One region of the Variovorax sp. GW458-11-26-14-LB1 genome, then DNA from elsewhere that is predicted to be linked to it. Evidence: predicted binding sites of a transcription regulator. Region 1 holds the regulator's gene; each other region holds the start of a gene.
What was found. The regulator sigma-54, encoded in region 1, starts transcription at its own class of promoters, with help from an activator protein. The targets are predictions, from matches to a motif close to TGGCANGNAANCTGCTTT.

Region 1 (7,344 bases):
AGGTCGCCTTCGACCCGAAGAAGCCCGAGGGCGGCTCGGTCGTGCTGCAGATCGACACCGCCAGCGCCGGCTTCGGCGTGCCCATGAGCGATGCCGAGCTGCCCAAGCCGACCTGGTTCGACACCGCGCATTTCCCGCAGGCCAGCTTCCGCTCGAGCGCCATCAAGGCGCTGGGCGAGGGCCGTTTCGAGATGGCCGGCAAGCTCACCATCAAGGGCGTCAGCAAGTACGTGACGGTGCCCGTGAGCATCGTGTCGTCGGGCGGCGCCTATTCGGTCGCCACGGGCACCCTCACGATCCAGCGGCTCGACTACAAGGTGGGCGACGGCGAATGGACCGACACCTCGGTGGTCGGCAACGAGGTGCAGGTGCGCTTCAAACTGACGCTCGCGGGCCTCGGGCCGCTGTGACGACGATTTCATTTCCCATGCATCCTTCTTCCTTTGCCATGAACAAGCTCTTCTTCGCCGCGGCCCTTTGCGCGGGCGCGGCCCTGCCGCTGGCCACCACGGCCCAGGAATACACCGCGCCGCCGCTGGCCGCCAAGCCCGCGGGCGGGCCGGCCAAAAACGCGAGCTACGTGATCGACCCGACCCACACCTTCGTCATGTACGAGATGGGCCACTACGGCACCACCACCAACCGCGGCCGCTTCAGCACCAAGGACGGTTCGGTGCAGATCGACGGCACCGGCGCCAGCGGCAAGGTCGACATCACGATGGACATCAGCTCCATCAACACCGGCGTCGACCTGCTCAACCGCCACGTGCAGAGCAAGGACTTCTTCAACGTGGCCGAATTCCCCACCGGCCGCTTCGTGGCCGAGCGCATCGACTTCAGCGGCGACAAGGTGACCGACGTGCCCGGCACGCTCACGCTCATGGGCCAGACCAAGCCGGTGACGCTGAAGGCCGTGCGCTTCAACTGCTACCTGAACCCGCTGATCAACCGCCAGGTCTGCGGCGGCGACTTCGAGGCCACCGTGCAGCGCAGCGACTGGGGCATCACCTGGGGCCTGAACTTCGGCTTCGAGAACAAGGTGAAGCTGCTGGTGCAGGTCGAAGCCGTGAACGTGCAATGAACCCATTCCCCACCGGAGCCTTCCCATGACCGACGCCCACCTTCTGTCCCTGCTCGGCATCGCCGGCGCCATGGCCGTGGGCGCGATGAGCCCGGGCCCGAGCTTCGTCATGGTGGCGCGCACCGCCGTGGCCTCGCGCAGCGACGGACTCGCTGCGGCGCTGGGCATGGGCGCTGGCGGGCTGGCGTTCTCCATCGCGGCGCTGGCCGGGCTGCAGGCAGCGTTCCTCGCGGTGCCGGCGCTGTACCTCGCGATCAAGGCCTTCGGCGGTGCCTACCTGATCTACCTGGGCTTTCGCATCTGGCGCGGCGCGCGGCAGCCGCTCGCGATCACGCCCGACACGGACGCCTCGCCCCGGAGCCAGGGCCGCAGCGGACGCACCTTCCTGCTCGGCCTGGCCACGCAGATCAGCAACCCGAAGACGGCGGTGGTGTACGCGAGCATCTTCGCGGCCTTCCTGCCGCGCGAGGTGCCGCTGGTGCTGGCGCTCGCAGTGCCGGCCGTGATCTTCTGCATCGAGACGGGCTGGTACGCGATCGTCGCGCTGGCGCTGTCCTCGGCCGCGCCGCGCGCGGCCTACCTGCGCTACAAGACCTGGATCGACCGCGCCGCCGGCGGCGTGATGGGCCTGCTGGGCCTGCGGCTGGTGTGGTCGGCCGTGCGCGGCACCTAGCCAACCAAGCCGCTACAACAGGCTCTCGGGCGTGAGCGGCGCCAGCAGTTCGAGCATCGTGCGGTCCCAGAAGCCCGAGTCGGGCTCTTCGTGCAGCACGGTGGTCTTGCCGCCTTCCTCGCTGACCCATTCGATGCGCCGCGAGCCGACTGCGCCCGCATCACCACCTTCGGCAAAGCGCAGCCGGTAGGCGCCCTGCTGCTTGAGCACGTCGAGCAGCTTCAGGGTCTGCTGCGCCATCTCTGGGCTGCGGATGAACAGACCGATCTCGGTGTTGTGGACCTCGGAGCGCGGATCGAAATTCATCGAGCCGACGAACAGGATGCGCTGGTCGATCACCGCCGACTTGGCGTGCAGCCGGCCCACCGACGTGCCGAACAGGCCGAGGCGCACGCTGCGCCGCGTGCGCGCGGAACTCAGCTCGTGCAGCTCGGCGCCCAGCGCCAGCATGTCGGCGCGGTAGCGGCGGTAGGCGGTGTGCACGAGCGGCTCGTCGGTGGCGGCGAGCGAGTTGGTGACCACGCTGATCTTCACGTTGCGCCCGCGGATCTCGCGCATCACCTCCAGCCCCGACGCGCCCGGGATCAGGTAGGGCGAGACCAGCGTCACCTCGCTGCGCGCGCGGCGCATCTGCTCGACCACGTTGTAGCGCACGCTGTCCACGTCGAGCAGCGGCACGCCGCCGTACGACGCAGTCTTGCCGATCACGCGGTCGGGTGAATCGGCATACGCCTCGGCGGTGGTCCAGATCAGGCCGAGCTTGCCGGCGTCGAGGTCGTCGGCCACCGGGCTGTAGCCGAGCAGGTCGTTGGGCGCGGGTTTGGGCGGCGGCGGCGTGGTGTCGGGGCCGGTGGCGGCGTCGAAGCGGCGCTGCAGTTCCTCGCGCGGCAGGTCGGTGTGCACGACCGCGCCGATCGGGCGCACGTGCGGGCTGTTCCAGTACTGGTCGAACAGCACGCCCAGGCGCGGGATCAGCGCGCCCGTGACGAAGGTGTCGAGGTCGATGAAGTTCGGGCCAGTGGTGCGGCGGAAGTACTGGTTGCCGATGTTGCGCCCGCCCGCCACGGCCATCGCGCCGTCGGCGATGAAGAGCTTGTTGTGCATGCGGCGGTTGACGCGGCTGAAGTCGAACAGCGATGCGGTGAAGCGCTTGAGCAGGCTGCCACGCCCGGCCGGGAACGGGTTGAACAGGCGCAGCTCCACGTTCGGCGTGGCGGCCAGGCCGAGCAGCAGCTCGTCTTCGCCGGACGTGTACAGGTCGTCCATCAACAGGCGCACGCGCACGCCGCGCTGGGCCGCATCGCGCAGGGTGCGCAACAGGTAGCGGCCGGTCTCGTCGTTCTCGATCTGGTAGTACTGCACGTCGAGCGTGCGCTGCGCGCGGCGCGCCAGCTGCAGCCGCGTGTCGAAGGCGAAGTCGCCGCCGGGCATCAGGCGAAAGCCGCTGAGGTCGGGGTCGGGCTGCGAGGCCAGCGCGATCTTGCCGAGCGCGGTGTCGGCCGAGACGGCCATCGCTTTGGTAGGCGGACGCGGCGCCTCGTCGGGCAAGGTGGCACAACCGGCGAACAGCGATGCAGCCACGAGGGCGACCACCCAATGCCCCCAGCGCGACAGCAGGCGACGGGTCATCGTGGGCTTTCTACAGAGCCTTGCGCAGGTTGGCCGGTGCGATGCGCAAGGCTTCGCGGTACTTGGCGACGGTGCGGCGCGCGCACTCGATGCCCTGCTCTTTCAGCATCTCGGAAATCTGGCTGTCGGACAGCGGCTTCTTGATGCTCTCGGAACTCACGAACTGCTTGATCAGCGCGCGCACCGCGGTGCTCGACGCATTGCCACCGGTCTCGGTGCCCAACGCCGAGCCGAAGAAGTACTTCAGCTCGACCGTGCCGAAGGGCGTGGCCATGTACTTGGCGGTGGTCACGCGCGAGATGGTCGACTCGTGCAGGCCCAGCTCGTCGGCGATCTCGCGCAGCACCAGCGGGCGCATCGCCAGCTCGCCGTGCACGAAGTAGCTCTTCTGGCGCTCGACGATGGCGTTGCTCACGCGCAGGATGGTGTCGAAGCGCTGCTGGATGTTCTTGATGAACCAGCGCGCCTCCTGCAGCCGCTGCGACAGCGCCTGGCTGCCCTCGCCCTTGTGCGACTTGAGCGCGCCGGCGTAGATGTCGTGCACGCGCAGGCGCGGCATGACCTCGGGGTTGAGCATGACGCGGAACTTCACGTTGGTGCCGCGCCCGGTCTTGGTGACGATCACGTCGGGGATGACGATGTTGCGTTCGACGTCGACAAAGCGGCGGCCCGGCTTGGGCTCCAGGCGCGCAATGATCTGCAGCGCCGAGCGCACCAGCTCTTCGTTGGTGCGCGTGAGCGTGGCCAGGCGCTTGAAGTCGCGCCGCGCGAGCAGCTCCATGGGCTGCTTGCAGATCGCGATGGCGGTCTTGCGGATGAGCGCTTCGGCCTCGGTCTCGTCTTCGCTGGCGAGCGCCTTCAGCTGGATGCTCAGGCATTCGCCGAGGTCGCGCGCGCCGACGCCCACCGGCTCCAGGCTCTGCAGCAGGCCCAGCGCCACCTGGAAGTGGTGCACGAGGTCGTCGAACTGGTCGTTGTCGTCGCCCGCCAGGCCCGAAGCCAGCGCGGGCAGCGAGTCTTCGAGGTAGCCGTCGTCGTTGAGCGACTCGATCAGGAAGCGCAGCGCGGCGCAGTCGTTTTCATTGAGCCGCAGGCTCAGCGCCTGGCGGTGCAGGAAGGACTGCAGCGATTCCTGGCTGCGCGCGAGTTCGGTGGCATCGGCCCGCTCGTCGTCGCCCAGGTTGTTCTGGCGCGCGGGCGCATCGCTGCCCCACTCGCTGTCGTCGGGCGCCATGTCGACGGTGCCGTCGCCTTCCCAGTCGGGCTCACGCTCGGCGATCTCGGCGGCGGGGCCGTCGGTGTCGGGGGTCGAGGTGGTGGTGTCGCTGGACGTGGAGGAAGTGCTGGCGGCGGACGGCGTGAACTCGGCCTCGGCCTCGCCCTCGCCCGCGTCGTCGCGCGGCACCGGCGCGTCGGCCGTGTCCAGCCCGAACTCCTCGCGCGCCGCTTCTTCCGCGGTGCGTTCGAGGAACGGGTTCTCGTCCAGCATCTGCTCCACTTCCTGGCTCAGTTCGAGCGTGGAGAGCTGGAGCAGGCGAATGGACTGCTGCAGCTGTGGCGTCAGCGCCAGATGCTGCGAGACGCGAAGGGACAGCCCTTGCTTCATGGAGACGCGACCCTCCCTTACATGCGGAAGTGCTCGCCCAGGTACACCCTGCGTACCTCGGCGTTGTCGACGATCTCCGAGGGTGTGCCTTGTGCCAGCACGTGCCCGTCGCTGATGATGAACGCGTGATCGCAGATGCCCAGCGTCTCACGCACGTTGTGGTCGGTGATGAGCACGCCGATGCCGCGCTCTTTCAGGAAGCTGATGATCCGCTGGATCTCGATCACCGCGATCGGGTCGATGCCGGCGAAGGGCTCGTCCAGCAGGATGAAGCGCGGCTGCGTGGCCAGCGCGCGCGCGATCTCGACGCGGCGGCGCTCGCCGCCCGACAGCGCGAGCGCGGGCGAATCGCGCAGGTGGTCCACGCGCAGGTCGGCCAGCAGGTCGGCCAGGCGCTCTTCGGTGTGCTGCTTGGTCAGCGGCATCATGCGGCCGTTGGCGTCGGGCTCGCGCTGCAGCTCGAGCACGGCACGCACGTTTTCCTCGACCGTGAGCTTGCGGAAGATCGAGGCCTCCTGCGGCAGGTAGCTCAGGCCCATGCGCGCGCGGCGGTGAATGGGCATGTGGGCGATGGGCTCGCCGTCGATGGTGATCTCGCCGGCGTCGGCGCGCACCAGCCCGACGATCATGTAGAACGAGGTGGTCTTGCCCGCGCCGTTGGGGCCGAGCAGTCCGACGACCTCGCCCTTTTGCACATCGAGCGAGACGTCTTTCACGACCGTGCGGCTGCCGTAGCTCTTCTTGAGGCCGCGCGCCACGAGGCGGCTGCCCGGAATGCCGTCGGCGGTCTGGGTTCCTGCGGTTTCGATCACTTGCGCCCTTCCCCTTCGGTGCCGCCCAGCGTGGTGCTCGGGCGCAGCCCGGCGCCGGGCGCGGGGGTGGGTGCCGGGGCCGCGGGCTTCTTGCCGCCCGCTGCCGGTGCGGAGCCGGGCGCCGCCGGGGCTGGCGTGGCCTTCGGCGTGAGGATGGCCTTCACGCGGCCGCCGCCGCCCGCCGAGACGCCGGCGTTCGGCGGCACGAGGGAACCGTTGACGGTGTAGGTGTCGTTGCTCTGGTCGTAGACGATCAGCGCGCCGCTGCTCTCGTCGTTGGCCGTGGCGCCGATCAGCCGGCGCATGACGGCACGGCGGATGAACTTGACGTTGTCGGCGCGGCTGTCGTACTCGATGACTTCCGACTCGCCCTCGATCCACTCGTCGCCGGCGTTGCGCTTCTGCTTGTAGTAAGCCAGCTTGCCGGGCGCCGCCGTGACCACGCCGTACTGGTAGCCCTCGGCGTCCTGGCGCACGTCCAGCCGCGCGCCGCGGATGATGATCGTGCCCTTCGTGACCAGCACGTTGCCGGTGAACACGCTGGTCTGTTTCAGGTCGTCGTAGCGCATCGAGTCGGACTCGATGTTCATCGGCTTGGTGCGGTCGGCGGTTTCGGCCAGGGCGCCCGAGGCGGCACCGGCCAGCAACAGCGCACCGAAAGCCAGGCGGCCGAGGCGACGAAGGGTGGGGAATGTGGGGATGGAGGGCAATGTCATAAAGGCACGAAACTTGCTCTGAAACATTGTATGCGTGGGATGGCAATTGCCCACCGCCGCCAATGAAAAAGCCCGCCGAAGCGGGCCTTGCATTCGACCAAGAAACCAGGTCGTCGGGTCGGTCAGCCCTTCTTGGCTTCGCCGATGAGGAAGGTCGCGACCTGCAGCACCTTGGACATGCTGCCGGCGGTTTCGCCATCGACATACCAGCGGCCCGCCACGGCCAGGGCCGGCACGCCGGCGACCTTGTAGGCCTCGGTCTGTTGCGCCGCACGGCGGGCCTTGCTGGCCACGCCGAAGGACGCAAAGGTTTCCTTGAACTTGGCGCCGTCGAGGCCGGCACGCTCGGCCCAGGCCTGGATGTTGGCGTCGCCGTTCAGGTTCTGGCGCTGCGCGTGGATGGCGGCGAACACCTTCGGGTGGTATTCCTCCAGCTTGCCCATGGCTTCGAGCGTGAAGTACAGGCGCTGCTTGGCTTCGACGTCGTTGCCCACGAAGGGCACCGGGATGCGGCGGAAGGCCACTTCCTTCGGGGCTGCCTTGACCCAGGCTTCGAGCGAGGGCTCGAAGTCGTTGCAATGCGGGCAGTTGTACGAGAAGAACTCGACCACCTCAACCTTGCCGGCGGGTGCATCGACGGGCACGCGCTTGTCGAGCACGAGGAAATCGGTGCCGGCCTTGGGGGCGCGCTGGGCGTGTGCCGGAACGGCAGCCAGCGAAAGCAGCCCGATCGAAGTGGCGGCCAGCGAAAAGTCACGACGTTTCATGGAAAAGGTTCTCCTGTGGGTACCGCAGTACAGAGCCGGCGCGCCGCCGGGAGTTCCCCG
Region 2 (7,344 bases), on a different contig from region 1:
GACGGGCGGCCGATGGCCATGGCGGCCTCGGCGTTGCGGTCGAAGGCCGGATACACCCAGAACGGGATCACGGGCTGGCTCGTGGAATGGATGTCGAGGATGTGGTCGGCCGCGCTCACCACCGGGCGCAACTCGCGGGCGCGGCGCAGCTCGGGGCTGTCCTCGCTGCCGTCGAGCCATTCGGGCGACCACACGCGGTTGAGGTTGTGCACCAGCTGGCGGCTGTCGAAAGGCAGCGCCTCGTTGAAGGACTCGTAGGCCGCCACGTTGGCAAAGCTGACGGTGAGCGTGCCGATCTTCGGGCGCACGCCGGTGTCGAGCAGGTGCGTGGCGGCGGTCATGCCGCAGATCTCGTTGCCGTGCGTCAGCGCGTTGATCAGCACGTGCGGGCCGGGCTTGCCGGACTCGAAGCGGTGCACGTAGTCGATGCCGACGTTGCCCTCGCGGTAGGCGGACAGGTCGCGGGGGAGGACTTCGAGGGCGGGGGGCAATTGGGTCATGGGGTGGTGAACAGGTGGGATCGGGGGCCGCCGGCAAGTTTGCTACAGCTGGCAAATTCGTGCCGTGCGCCGCAAATCCCCCGATGCGGCTCATGTCCTGAGCCGCATCGCCCTCACCAGTTCACTTCCCGCTCCGGCGTCGCCGAAATGTGGTGGATCGACAGGTCCGCCCCGTCGTACTCCTCCTCCTGCGACAGCCGCAGCCCCATCGTCGCCTTGAGCACGCCGTACACCACGGCGCCGCCGATCAGCGCCCAGACCACGCCGAGCAAGGTGCCGATGAGCTGCGCCCACAGGTTCACGCCGCCGATGCCGCCCAGCGCCTGCGTGCCGAAGATGCCGGCCGCGATGCCGCCCCAGGTGCCGCACAGGCCGTGCAGCGGCCACACGCCGAGCACGTCGTCGATCTTCCATTTGTTCTGGGTGCGCGTGAACATGAACACGAAGATGGCGCCGGCCACGCCGCCCGCCACGAGCGCGCCCAGCGGGTGCATCAGGTCGGAGCCGGCGCACACGGCCACGAGGCCGGCGAGCGGGCCGTTGTAGACAAAGCCGGGGTCGTTCTTGCCCATGGCCAGCGCCACCAGCGTGCCGCCGACCATCGCCATCAGCGAGTTGACGGCGACGAGGCCCGAGATCTTGTCGATGCTCTGCGCGCTCATCACGTTGAAGCCGAACCAGCCCACGCACAGCACCCACGCGCCCAGCGCCAGGAACGGGATGTTCGACGGCGGGTGTGCGCTCAGCGAGCCGTCGCCGCGGTAGCGGTTGCGGCGCGCGCCCAGCAGCAGCACGGCCGGCAGCGCGAGCCAGCCGCCCACGGCATGCACGACGACCGAGCCGGCGAAGTCATGGAACTCGTGGCCGGTGACCGAGGCGATCCAGCCCTGGATGCCGAAGGCCTTGTTCCAGGCGATGCCCTCGTACAGCGGGTAGACGAAACCGACGATCACCGCGGTGGCGATCAGCTGCGGCCAGAACTTGGCGCGCTCGGCGATGCCGCCCGAGATGATGGCCGGAATGGCCGCCGCGAAGGTCAGCAGGAAGAAGAACTTCACCAGCTCGTAGCCGCTTCTTGCCGACAGTTCGGTGGCGCTGACGAAGAAATGCGTGCCGTAGGCCACGCCGTAGCCCACCAGGAAGTACACGATGGTCGACACCGAGAAGTCGACCAGGATCTTGACCAGCGCATTGACCTGGTTCTTCTTGCGCACGGTGCCCAGTTCCAGAAAGGCAAAGCCGGCATGCATGGCCAGGACCATGATGGCGCCGAGAAGGATGAACAGCGCGTCAGCGCCCTGTTTGAGTGCGTCCATGAGAGCTTCTTGCAGGTTTTTGGTTTGATTTGGTGCATCGCACCCGAACGGCTCGGGGCGCCGGCGCAAGAAAGCAAAAATGGTGCCTGAAGGCTCTTGAATGGTGCGAAACGACCCAGGAATGGGCCGATTTCGCAGGGCACGCACCGGATCGGAACGCGACGCCGCAGCGATCAGCCCGCGCCGCCGCGCAGGGCGTCGCGGTAGCGCCGGCTGCAGGGCACGGTCGTGCCGTCGTGCATGTGCAGCCGGGCGTCGCCACCGTCGAGCGGCTCGATCTCCTTGATGCGACCCAGGTTCACCGCGTGGCTGCGGTGCACGCGCACGAAGGTGGCGGGGTCGAGCTGGGTCAGGAAGTCGGTGAGCGTGGCACGCAGCAGGTAGTCGTGGCCGTTGACGTGCAGGCCGACGTAGTTGCCCTCGGCCTGCAGCCAGTCGATGTCGGTGGCGGCGATGAGGAATTCGCGGCGCAGCTTGCGCACGAGGAAGCGTTCGGGGCGGGCCGGCGGCGGTGCTGCCGGCGGGGGCACGTCCTGCACGGAGGGTTCGAAACCCTCCGGTTCCGCCAGCGCCTCGGGCACCGGCGCCACACCCTCTTCCGGCGGATCGAGCACGCGCGCCTCGCCCTGCAGCCGCAGCATGAAGAGCCGATAGGCCCACACGCCGAAGACCATCGTGGCGTAGACCCGCACGTCCTTCAGGTACTCGTAGCCCCATCGCCCCATGGCGCCGGCGAAGTCGTAGGACTCGCCGGCGGCCGCGTACACCGCGGCGCGCAGCCCGAACATCGCCGCGACGTGCGCCAGGCTCAGGAGCACGCTGGCCACCAGATGCCCCGCAAGAAAGCGCACCCAGTGGTCGCGCGCCAGCGGCGACAGCCGGCGCTCCACGGCCACCAGCACCGGCACCAGGGCCAGCAGCGCGATGTGGCTCGACACCTCCCAGGTGACGACCTCCCAGTTCGCGCGCGGCACGGCGCGGCTGCGGGCGTCGATGAGCGCGACCACGGTGCTGATCGCGGCATGCACCGTCATCAGCACGATCCAGAAGCCGACCTCGACGTACCGTCGGATCGGTTCGTAGCGCTCGTACAGGTTCTTGCGCGGCTCGCTCATGCGGGGATTCTCGCGAACCGGGGGCCGGATTTCGTCCCTGAGGGCCATCGTTCGTCACAAATCCGGGCCGATCCGTCCCGGCGATGGCCCCGGGGACGGGCGCGGGGGCCACGATGACCGCCGTTTCCTCGTTCCAGGAGCTCGCCATGCCCTCCGATTCCGTTCCCACGCCACAGCGCCGCCACGACATCGACGCCCTGCGCGCCCTCGCCTTCCTGCTCGTCATCCTCTACCACGTGGGCATGTACTACGTGGCCGACTGGCCCTGGCACCTGAAGAGCCCGCACGCGGCCGAGTGGCTGCCGTGGCCGATGCGGGTGCTGAACCTGTGGCGCATGGACCTGGTGTTTCTCATCTCGGGCGTGTCGCTCGGTTTCCTGAGCCGGGGTCAGGGCACCTGGGGCCTGTTGCGCAGCCGGGGGCTGCGGCTGATGCTGCCGCTGGCCTTCGGCATGGCGGTGGTCGTGCCCTACCAGGCCTATGCCGAGGGCGTGGCGCGCGGGCTGGTGGCGCCGGGCTTCGGCACCTTCCTGCTGCGCTACCTGTCGATGGGCGCGCCCTGGCCCAAGGGCGCGTTCGCGGGGGCGGAGTTCGGCATCACCTGGAACCACCTCTGGTACCTGCCCTACCTGTTTCTCTACACGGCACTGGTCGCGTTGACGCTGCCGCTGTGGCGCTCGGCGGCCGGCCAGTGGGTGCGGCGGCGCTTCAACGGGCTGCGCGGCTGGCAGCTGCTGATGCTGCCCGCGCTGCCGCTGCTGGCGTGGACGGTGCTGCTGGCGCGGCACTTTCCGGCCACGCACAACCTGGTGTGGGACTTCCACCTGCACAGCATCTACTTCACCGTCTTCCTCTACGGCTACTGGATGGGCGTGGACACCGGCATCTGGCGCGAGCTCGAACGGCTGCGCCGCGTGTCGCTGCTGCTGGCGGTGGCGGCGATCGGCGCGTTCATCGCACTGCGCGTCGGGGCCGTCGTTGCGCCCAAGGGCCTGTTGATGAACGTGCTGCGCACCGCCTACCTGTGGCTCGCGGTCGCCACGATCCTGGGCCATGGCCACCGCCACCTGAACCGCCCCTGGCCGTGGCTGCGCTGGGCCAACGAGTCGGTCTACCCGTGGTACATGCTGCACCAGACGCTGATCGTCGCGGGGGTGGCGCTGCTGGTGCCGCTGGCGCTGGGCCCGGTGTGGGAGCCCGTGGCGCTGGTCGCCGTGACCATCGCCGGCTGCTGGCTGCTGACCGACGGGCTGATCCGCCGCATCGGCTGGCTGCGCCCGCTGTTCGGACTGAAGCGCAAGCCCGAGGCCGAGCCTGCCGTGGTGGTTACGCCGCCTGCTTCGGCTTCGGCGTCGTCGACGCCTCGTCCACCGGCACCAGGATGGCGTTCGCCGTCGCCACGAGCTTGAGCTTGTCTTCGCCCTGACCCGCAGGCTGAGCGAAAAGCTCGGCCCCGACGAACACCTGCTTGCGCCCCGCCTTCACCACGCGCCCGCGCGCCACGAAGGCCTCGCCGATGGCGGGCGAGATGCAGTTGATGGAGAAATGCGAGGCCAGCACGCGGCCCGCCACGGTGGCGGCCGCGAAGCCGCTCACGGTGTCGAGCAGCGCGGCGATCATCCCCGCGTGCAGGAAGCCGGTGTACTGGCCCATGTCTTCCTCGCGCCATTTCATGCGCAGTTCGGCCTGCCCGTCGGCGGCCTGGGTGACGTCGAAGCCGGCCCAGCGATTGAAGGCGGCCGAACGGTTGATGGCCTGGATCGTGTCGAGCATGGGGGGTCCTTTCAGGGTGAATCAATGGAGGGAAGGCGAGACCCACTCTAGGAAGTGGAACCGCCGCGCACCGTCTCTTGGGTGACCGGTTCGCCGCCGGCAGATGCCTGCGCGACAGCAACGCGCCCGCGTCACACCGGCGTCATGAAAAAAACTTCGCGACGCCTTAACCCCGTTCGCCCGCCCCGTCCGTAGAAGCGGAGATTCGTCACCGACTTTCTTCCGGAAGGCTTTCCATGCACACACCGTTCTCCGCCCGTCCCCTCCTGCGTGCCACCGCCGTCGCCGCCCTCTGGCTGACCGCGGGCGTCGGCGCCCATGCGCAGCTGCAGGCCGATGCCTCGCGCATCACACAGGTCAAGGTCTATCCCGGCAGCGCCACGGTGGAGCGCGTGGCGCGCGTCGCGGCGGGCAGCCGCTCGGTCACCTTCGCCTGCCTGCCGGCCGGGCTCGACGTGCAGAGCCTGCAGGTGTCGGCTGGTGCGGCCGTGCGCGTGGGCGAGACCTCGGTGCTCAGCGAGGCGCACGAGCTCTCGGCGAACTGCGCGACCAGCGCGCTCGACGGCCGCATCCGCGAACTCGAAGACCGCAAGGCCGCGTTGCAGGCCGAGACCGATGCGCTGGGCATGGTCACGGGTTATCTCAAGGGGCTGTCGGGCACCGAGTCGGGCCCCGGCGCGCGCGCGCCGATGGACGCGCGCAACCTCACAGCCGTGACCGACGCGATGCGCCGCTCGGGCCAGGACGCGCTGCTCAAGCAGCACCAGATCCAGCGCCGCCAGACGGACCTCGACCGCCAGCTCCAGCCGCTGCTGGCCGAGCGCGGTCGCACGCAGGGCCAGGGTGCGCAGGTGACGGCCGTGACCGTCACGCTGGCCGCCAGTGCCGACGCCGACGTGAAGCTCAGCTACCAGGTCAACGGCCCCGGCTGGACGCCGAGCTACCGCGCGCTGCTCGACACCACGACGCGCAAGGTGCGCATCGAGCGCCAGGCGCTGGTGGCGCAGGCCACGGGCGAGGACTGGCGCGGGGTGAAGCTGGTGCTGTCCACCGGCCAGCCACGCCGCGAGACCACGGGGCGCACGCCGAGCGCATGGCGCATCGGCATCGAGCCGCCGCCGCGCGCGAATGCCGAGTCGGCGTACATGGCCGCACCGATGCCTGCCGCCGCCCCGGCCGCCATTGCCGCCGACCGCAAGATGGCCATGGAGCGCGCACGCGAGCCGCTGTTCGACGTGAGCGTGTTCGACAACAGCTTCGCCACCGAATTTTCCGTGCCGCAGAGCATTGACGTGCCTTCCAACGGACAGCGCGTGACCCTGGCACTGGGCCAGCATGAGGACACGGCGCAGCTCGCCGCGCGCACCAGCCCGCGCGTGGACCCGAGCGCCTTCCTGGTCGCCGAGATGGCGCAGCCCGCGGGCGTGTGGCCGGCCGGCCCGATGCAGCTGTACCGCGACGGCAACTTCGTCGGCCAGGGCCGCTGGAATGCGCCGAGCGACGCCAAGCTCACGCTCTCGTTCGGCCGCGACGAGCTGGTGCGCGTGCAGGTCGAGCCCGAGCGCGACAACCAGGGCTCGGGCGGCTTCGTCGGCTCGCGCGCCGAGCGCCAGGTGCAACGCGCCTACGTGGTCGAGAACCGTCATCGCACGCCGATCGCGGTGCAGGTGCTGGAGGCCGCGCCGGTGTCGGTCGACGAGCAGGTGCGCGTGACCACGCGCTTTGCGCCGCAGCCGGCCGATCAGGCGTGGAACAAGCAGCCGGGGCTGGCGATGTGGCGCTTCGACCTGGACGCGGGGCAGACGGCGCGGGTGTCGGCGGACTACACGATCGGGTATCCGAAGGATGCGCGACTGCAGATGCGCTGAAGCGGGGGTTGTTCAGGGCGTGTGCACAGGCCACCGGGTACTTCCCTCCGCGAATGTCCCCCGGCCTGCGGCCTCCTCCTTGATTTCGCTGCGGGAAGCACCCAGTGTCCTGCGCACACTGGGCGCTGTCGGTTCTCCTCAGCGGCCGGGCTTCAGAAATCGAACTTCGCCGACACCTCGAAGGTCCGCCGCGGCGCCAGCAGAACCTGGCTCGCGGCGCGGCCGGTCCAGGTCGCGTAGAGCCGGTCCGTCAGGTTGCGCACGCGAAAGCTCAGCAGCGCGTTCTTCAAGCGATAGCTCACGGCCGCATCGACCGTGGTGAAGCCGTTGATGCGGATCTGGTTGGCGTTGTCGGTGTACATCGGCCCGGTGTGGTTCAGCGACGCGAAGTATTCGAACTTCGAACCGTCGGGCCGGTAGGTGGCGAAGACGTTGGCCATGCGCTCGGGCACGTTCGGCGGGGTCTTGCCCACGCGCGGGACGTTGCCGGCTTCCACCAGCGTGTCGAAGCGCGCATCGAGCGCCGCCAGGTTGCCCGCCAGCGTCCATTCGCGCGTGGGCTTCCACACGGCCGACAGCTCGAGGCCACGTGACGACTGGCGGCCGTTGTTCACGGTGGTGGCCGCGTTGTTCGGGTCGCGCGAGAGCACGTTGTCGAGTTCGATCTTGTACAGCGCTGCGGTCCACTCCATGTTGGCCGCGGGCAGGCTCTGCTTGAAGCCCACCTCGGCCTGCTTGCCGCGCGACATCGGGAACGCAGCGTTCGACGCCG
Region 3 (7,344 bases), on a different contig from region 1:
CCGGGCTGGCGAGCGCGCGCGACGAGTGGCTGCGCCTCGTCGGCGGCGTGCAGGCGCTCGACAGCCCCGAAGGGCGCGCCACGCTGGTGCGTTCCAGCGAGGCGCTCGTGGACACCTTCGAGCGCCTCACGGGGTGGTACGAGCACAGCCTGCAGGTCATCATGTCTTGATGCCCGTCGTGCCGCGCCTGCCGGGTCAGGCCGCGGCCTTCTCCACATGCGCCTGGCGCGTGTAGAGAAAATCGATCACCGCCTTGCGCGCATGCACATAGGCCGGGTCTTCGGCCAGTGCGACGCGGTTGCGCGGGCGCGCGATGTCCACCGCCAGCACCTCGCCGATGGTGGCGGCCGGGCCGTTGGTGAGCATCACGATGCGGTCGCTGAGCAGCACGGCCTCGTCGACATCGTGCGTGACCATGACGACCGTGCTGCGCGTCTTCTGCACGATGGCGAGCAGCTCGTCCTGCAGCTTGGCGCGGGTGAGGGCGTCGAGCGCGCCGAAGGGCTCGTCCATCAGCAGCACCTTGGGCTCCATCGACAGCGCACGGGCGATGCCCACGCGCTGCTTCATGCCGCCCGAGATTTCGCCGGGGCGCTTCTGCGCCGCGGGCGTGAGGCCCACCAGCGCAAGCGCTGCGTCGGTGCGTTCGCGCAGCTGCGCCTTGCTTTCGGTGGCCGCGAACACGCGTTCGACCGCGAGGTACACGTTCTCGAAGCAGGTGAGCCAGGGCAGCAGCGAGTGGTTCTGGAACACCACGGCGCGCTCGGGCCCCGGGCCCTTGATCTCCTTGTTGGCGCACAACAGCACGCCCTGTGTGGGCGTGGTCAGCCCGGCGATCAGGTTCAGCAGCGTCGACTTGCCGCAGCCCGAGTGGCCGATGAGCGTGACGAACTCGCCCTTGGCCACGTTCAGGTTCACGTCGCGCAACGCGACGAAGCGGCCCTTGGGCGTCTTGAACGCCTGTTCGACGTTGTGGATCTCGATGTACTTGCTGTCGTCGTTCATGACTTCACCTCTTCGAACGTGAATGCGGTAGCTAGCTTGATGAGCGCGAACTCCAGCACCAGGCCGACGATGCCGATCACGAAGATCGCGATGATGATGTTGGCGACGTTGAGGTTGTTCCACTCGTCCCACACCCAGAAGCCGATGCCGACGCCGCCCGTGAGCATCTCGGCTGCGACGATCACCAGCCACGCGGTGCCCACGGCCAGCCGCACGCCCGTGAGCATGTAGGGCAGCACGGCGGGAAAGAGGATCTTGGTGAGGATCTTCCATTCACTGAGGTTGAGCACCTTGGCCACGTTCATGTAGTCGCTGGGCACGCGCTGCACGCCCACGGCGGTGTTGATGACCATCGGCCAGATCGAGCAGATGAAGATGGTCCAGATCGCGGCCGGGTTGGCGCCCTTGAACACCAGCAGGCCGATGGGCAGCCACGCGAGCGGCGACACCGGGCGCAGCAGGCTGATGAGCGGGTTGAACATGCGCGAGAGGAACTCGAAGCGCCCGATGGCGAAGCCGGCCGGAATGCCGACCGCTGCGGCGAGGCCGAAGCCCAGCGCCACGCGCTGCAGCGACGACAGCACGTTCCAGCCCACGCCCTGGTCGTTCGGCCCCTTGCTGTAGAACGGGTCGCTGAACACCGTGAGCGCCTGTTGCCAGGTGGCCAGCGGCGAAGGGAAGCCGGTGGTGCTCTTCATGGCGACGATCTCCCACACCAGCACCAGCAGGCCGAAGCCCAGGAACGGCGGGAGCACGCGCATCCAGAAGGCGCGCAGATCGAGGGGCGTGCGGGTGCGGGGCACGGGTGCCGCCGCAGCGACTGCAACGGCGGGGGCGGGTGCCAGGGGCCTGGACACCACGGGCGCGGTGACCTGCGAGGCCACGGCGTCGAGCGGGGAATGGAAGACAGCGCTGACCATGGTGCGTTTCTCCTCAGACATGGAGCTTGAAAGACTCGGCGTACTTCTTCGGGTCCTTGCCGTCCCAGACGGTGCCGTCGAAGAGCTTGCTGGTGCGCAGCACGTCCTTGGGCACGGGCGTCTGCGTAGCGGCGGCGGCCTGCTTGTAGATGTCGATGCGGTTGATCTCGGTGGCCACCTTCAGGTAGTCGGGGTGCTCCTTCAGCAGGCCCCAGCGCTTGTGCTGCGTGAGGAACCACATGCCGTCCGACAGGTACGGGAAGTTCACGGCGCCGCCGTTGTAGAACTTCATGTGGTTGGGGTCGTCCCAGCTCTTGCCCAGGCCGTTGGTGTAGCGGCCCAGGATGCGCTGGTTGATGGCGTCCACGCTGGTGTTGACGTAGCTCTTGTCGGCGATGGTTTCGGCCATCTTGTTCTTGTTCTGCAGGCCGGTGTCGATCCACTTGCCGGCCTCGAGGATCGCGGCCGTGACGGCGCGCGCGGTGTTCGGGTACTTCTTCGTGAACTCCGCGGTGCAGCCCAGCACCTTCTCGGGGTGGTCCTTCCAGATGTCCTGCGTCGTGATGCCGGTGAAGCCGATGCCGTCCATGATCGCGCGCTGGCCCCAGGGCTCGCCCACGCAGTAGCCGTCCATGTTGCCCACGCGCATGTTGGCCACCATCTGCGGGGGCGGCACGGTGATGTTCTTCACGTCCTTGAACGGGTCGATGCCGGCCGAGGCGAGCCAGTAGTACAGCCACATGGCGTGGGTGCCGGTGGGGAAGGTGTGGGCGAAGGTGTACTCGCCCTTTTCCTTGGCGATGAGCTTGGCGAGCGAGGCCGCATCGACCGCGCCCTTGTCGGCCAGCTTCTTCGAGAGCGTGATGGCCTGGCCGTTGTTGTTCAGGGTCATGAGCACGGCCATGTCCTTCTTCGGGCCGCTCACGCCCAGGTGCATGCCGTAGACCAGGCCGTAGAGCACGTGCGCCATGTCGAGGTCGCCGTTCACGAGCTTGTCGCGCACGCCGGCCCAGCTGGCTTCCTTGCTCGGCACGATCTTCACGCCGTACTTCTTGTCGATGCCCAGCACCGAGGCCATCACCACGCTGGCGCAATCGGTCAGCGGGATGAAGCCGATCTTCACTTCTTCTTTTTCGGGCTTGTCCGAGCCCTGGGCCCAGACGGCGGCGCGCAGCGCGGGGTCGATGCCCACGGCGCCGAGGGCGGCGGCCTGCAGCACGCGGCGCCGGCTCAGTTTGGTTTTCAGCAGCAGATCGGACATGGGCGGGGCTCCAGAAGTGAAAGACAAAAACGAAAAGGCGTCCGCACCGCGCAGGGGCTGCTCGTGAACGAGCCCTTGCGGGATGGGGACGCCTTTGTCCGGTTCGGTGGGCCGCACCCGCCGTTGGGTGCAACCTGCCTTTGAGACCTTGCGGTCCCGTGCCAAGGACTACGCAAGCGACGTGCCAGCTCGAACCCGCCGTTGGGAGCTATGGAAAAGATAGCTGGCAGGGCGCGCCGGTGCAGGAGAAAGTTCCTGCTGGCTCGCTAACCCGGGCGACGCACAGTTGTTGTGCGCTGCACCAATCCAAGCGGCCCGGGTCAGCGCCGCGGTGCAGGCTCGAGCGGCAGGTAGTCGGCCATGGCCAGCATCGACTCGGCCACGTCGACGAGGCGGCGCTTCTGGTTCATGGCGGTCTGGCGCAGCATCTTGTGCGCCTCGGCCTCGCTCAGGCGCCGGTGCGCCATCAGCAGGCCCTTGGCGCGCTCGACGATCTTGCGTTCGTTGAGCGAGGCACGCACGGTGTCGAGCTCGTCGCTCATGGCCTGCAGGCGCTGCGACTGCTCCTGGACCATGTCGAGCACCGAGCGTTCGAGGTGGCGCCCGAGCTGCGCCGGCGTGGCGTCCTGCGCCTGCTGGGCATCGTCGAAGAAGAGGGCGCCGCCGGCCTGCGGGGCCAGCGTGCCGAGCAGCTGCCGATAGGCCGCCAGCTCGCTGCGCGCCTGGGCGGTCTTGTGGTCGCACAGCGCGCGCAGGTCGGCCGAGAGGCGGTTCTCGACCGTCTGCATGGCGTCGATGCGCCGCGTGCAGCAGTCGAACCAGGCCTGGCTCAGCAGCGCGTCGGCCGGCACCGAGGTGGCGCCCTTGCGGCGCAGGCGCTCGAGTTCGGCGAGCACGGCGTCCGACTGGCTGTCGTGCCACAGCGTGCGCACCGCGTCGCCCGAGAAATCGATGAACACCTGGAAGCAGCGCTCCTGCGACTCGATGAGGTGGCGCCACTGCTGGCGCTGCGCATCGTCGCCCCGGCCCAGCGCGAGTGCGGCGGCGCCGAAGGCGCGCTCCTGGCCGGCGAACTCCTTGCCCTGCATGAAGTTGAACATCGCCACCAGCAGGCGCGAGATCTCGGGGTCGGTGGCGCCGTCGGCCGCCTCGAACACCACCGCCAGCAGGCCGGCCACCAGCTTGGCGAAGGCGGCCACGGCCTGCGCGGGCTGGAGTTCGAGCGCGTCGATGCGCCGGCGCAGCGCGGGCAGGGCGTCCAGGCCGGGCAGCACCCAGGCGATGCGGCTGAACAGGCGCGCGCCATGGCCGGCGCCCACCGCGCGGTGGTGCTCGGCCTCGAGCCGGTCGAAGCCGGCGCGCACCTGCTGCTCGAGCGCCAGGCATTCGGCGATCTGCGGGCCGCGCTGGTCGGCAAAGCGCCCGCCGTGCGAGGCCAGGAATACGTTCGACATGCCGCGCTCGCGCTGCAGCGCATGCACGAGCCGCCCGATCGCGCCGACCAGCTCGCTGGTGCGCGCGAGCTGGTCCAGCGCGTCGATCTCGCATCGGCGCGCGGCGATCAGGAAGCTCAGGCCGGAAGTCATTCGTGGGGGCGCGGAAGGGGCGCCTTCCGCTCGTGCAACTTCCGTGCCTCGCTTGTCCCTTCGCGGGCGCCGCCGGCGGGCGGCCCCTACACTCGGCGCCATGCTCTTGTTGGGAATCGAATCATCCTGCGACGAGACCGGCGTGGCGCTGGTCGAGTCGCACGGCGACGCGCTGCCGCTGCTGCGTTCGCACGCGCTGCACAGCCAGATCGCCATGCACCAGGCCTACGGCGGCGTGGTGCCCGAGCTGGCCAGCCGCGACCACATCCGCCGCGTGCTGCCGCTCACCGAAGCCGTCATGGCCGAAGCCGGACGCTCGCTGGCCGAGATCGACGTGGTGGCCTACACGCGCGGCCCGGGCCTGGCCGGCGCGCTGCTCGTGGGCGCGGGCGTGGCCTGCGCGCTCGGCGTGGCGCTGGGCAAGCCGGTGCTGGGGGTGCATCACCTCGAAGGGCATCTGCTGTCGCCGTTCCTGAGCGCCGACCCGCCCGAATTTCCGTTCGTGGCGCTGCTGGTGTCGGGCGGCCACACGCAGCTGATGCGGGTCGACGGCGTGGGCCGCTACGAACTGCTCGGCGAAACCATCGACGACGCGGCGGGCGAGGCCTTCGACAAGAGCGCCAAGCTCATGGGCCTGCCGTACCCCGGCGGCCCCTGGCTGGCGAAGCTGGCCGAAGAGGGCGACGCCGCGGCCTTCAAGCTGCCGCGCCCGCTGCTGCACAGCGGCGATCTCGACTTTTCGTTTGCCGGACTGAAGACGGCCGTGCTCACGCAGGCCAAGAAGCTCGGCGACCAGCTCGAGGCGCGCAAGGCCGACCTGGCGGCGTCCACGCAGGCGGCCATCGTCGAGGTGCTGCTGAAGAAGTCGCTCGCGGCGCTGGACCAGACCGGCCTGAAGCGGCTGGTGGTGGCGGGTGGCGTGGGGGCCAACAAGAACCTGCGCGAGCAACTGAACGCGGCCTGCGCGAAGCGCAAGGTGCGCGTGCACTACCCCGAGCTGCACCTGTGCACCGACAACGGCGCCATGATCGCCATGGCGGCGGCGATGCGGCTGCAATCAGGCCTGTCGCAGGCCTCGGAGCGCTATGCCTTCGACGTCAAGCCGCGATGGCCGATGGCATCGCTGATGACGCCCGAGACGCCGCTGCCGGAAACCGTGTAGCCGGCTGCGGCCGTGCACGCCCCAGCGAGGGCAGCGGCAGCACGTCGAGCACGTTGCGCCACAGCTGGCGCCACTCGGGCCAGTCGTGGCCGCCTTCGGTGGTGAACACGCGCCCCGGGGGCAGGGCGTCGGCCAGCAGCTTGTGGTTGCTGGCAAAGCGGTCGGCCAGGCCGAAACCCAGGTACAGCGGCGGCAGGTCCTGGGAAGGCTTCGGCGCCAGGTACTGCTGGAAGAAGGGCCAGAGCTTGCGGTCGGGTTCCTCGTCGGGCTGCGGCCCGGTGGGCGCCTGCCAGGCGCGCAGGCCGCCGGCCTTCTTGATCTCGGCGCCGAGCACGCGGCGCCCCAGGTAGGGTGCCAGCGCCACGATGCCGTCCACCGAGCCTGGCCGCGCCAGTTCGTGGATCAGCGCGCCGAACCCGCCGATGGAAATGCCGACCAGCCAGATCGAGGTGTAGCCCTTGGCCCGCTGGGGCTCGATGACGTCGGCGTGCAGCCGCTCGCTCAGGGTCTGGTCGTAGTAGTAGGAGACGTCCGCATCGACCAGCAGTGCGTCGGCTGCGAGGTGCCGCTCGCGCACGGCGCTGATGAAACCCTCGCGCTCGAACTCTTCGGGTTTGAGGTAGGCCCCTGGCAGGAAGATCAGGAGCGTGTCGGACCGTTCGTTGTCATTGGCTGACTGCAGGTGCGTTTTCATGGTGCCTTGAGGCACACCCGCTGTCCGCACCGCCCGGGAACTCGATGCGTTTACGAGATGCCCACGAAGAAGAAAGTACTAATAAATCGTCACATCATGTGACGTTATCCGGCACTATTGTGAATACGGCGCTTGTTTAAAGTCAAAACAAGCTGTCACTAACATTTTCTTCGTGGGGGCATCGCCCGGACTAGTTGATCTGCAAGTGCGAAACCTGGCTTGCGGGCACCAGCTTGCCGAGCTTCAGGGTCAGCACGCCGTTCTCCAGCTTGGCTTCGCTGGTGGCCAGGTCGATGGCTTGCGGCAGCTCGTAGGCGAGCTTGATCTGGCGCTTGGCTTCGGCCTTGCTTTCGATGCGGACCACGGCGCCTTCGATGGCCACCGACAGGTCTTCACGCGACAGGCCGGGCACGTCCAGCGACAGGGTCCAGCTCTTGTCGTCCTGCTCGACCAGGGGCGAGCGGCGGGCGCCGGCAAAAGCCTCGTTCACGAAGCGCTCGAAAGCGCGGTCGTGGGCACGGGGAGCGAAATGCGCGCGGTGGGTGGGGGTGAAGAACATGGCGAAAACTCCTGGGTGAATGAACACAATGGGGACATGGAATGTGTGTCCCTTACACTGCGCGGCCTTTCCATCGTGAGTGCCGCTTGACACCTCATCTAGGCGCATCGGCACGCGTTTCAAGACAATGAAAACCCCCTTTATTTGGCGCCGCCAG

Region 2: the regulator sigma-54 is predicted to act here: its motif matches at 1,887-1,904, upstream of AC07YS_RS10050 (ammonium transporter).
Region 3: the regulator sigma-54 is predicted to act here: its motif matches at 4,804-4,821, upstream of AC07YS_RS16675 (nitrate regulatory protein).

The regions. Positions count from the first base shown of each region.
Region 1 covers NZ_JBWKYW010000028.1:15,801-23,144, forward strand. The annotation lists gene AC07YS_RS18715 (YceI family protein) at 1-410, shown strand, start outside; gene AC07YS_RS18720 (YceI family protein) at 449-1,081, shown strand; gene AC07YS_RS18725 (LysE family translocator) at 1,107-1,754, shown strand; gene AC07YS_RS18730 (phospholipase D family protein) at 1,767-3,383, opposite strand; gene rpoN (RNA polymerase factor sigma-54) at 3,394-4,989, opposite strand; gene lptB (LPS export ABC transporter ATP-binding protein) at 5,007-5,801, opposite strand; gene lptA (lipopolysaccharide transport periplasmic protein LptA) at 5,798-6,517, opposite strand; gene AC07YS_RS18750 (thiol:disulfide interchange protein DsbA/DsbL) at 6,640-7,284, opposite strand.
Region 2 covers NZ_JBWKYW010000011.1:13,753-21,096, forward strand. The annotation lists gene AC07YS_RS10045 (M14 family metallopeptidase) at 1-500, opposite strand, end outside; gene AC07YS_RS10050 (ammonium transporter) at 614-1,816, opposite strand; gene AC07YS_RS10055 (LytTR family DNA-binding domain-containing protein) at 1,990-2,931, opposite strand; gene AC07YS_RS10060 (acyltransferase family protein) at 3,078-4,340, shown strand; gene AC07YS_RS10065 (PaaI family thioesterase) at 4,258-4,704, opposite strand; gene AC07YS_RS10070 (DUF4139 domain-containing protein) at 4,941-6,572, shown strand; gene AC07YS_RS10075 (TonB-dependent receptor) at 6,725-7,344, opposite strand, start outside.
Region 3 covers NZ_JBWKYW010000023.1:4,160-11,503, reverse strand. The annotation lists gene AC07YS_RS16695 (ANTAR domain-containing protein) at 1-170, shown strand, start outside; gene AC07YS_RS16690 (ABC transporter ATP-binding protein) at 196-1,005, opposite strand; gene ntrB (nitrate ABC transporter permease) at 1,002-1,925, opposite strand; gene AC07YS_RS16680 (CmpA/NrtA family ABC transporter substrate-binding protein) at 1,939-3,186, opposite strand; gene AC07YS_RS16675 (nitrate regulatory protein) at 3,507-4,772, opposite strand; gene tsaD (tRNA (adenosine(37)-N6)-threonylcarbamoyltransferase complex transferase subunit TsaD) at 4,873-5,934, shown strand; gene AC07YS_RS16665 (alpha/beta hydrolase) at 5,870-6,628, opposite strand; gene AC07YS_RS16660 (Hsp20/alpha crystallin family protein) at 6,819-7,187, opposite strand; gene AC07YS_RS16655 (branched-chain amino acid ABC transporter substrate-binding protein) at 7,315-7,344, shown strand, end outside.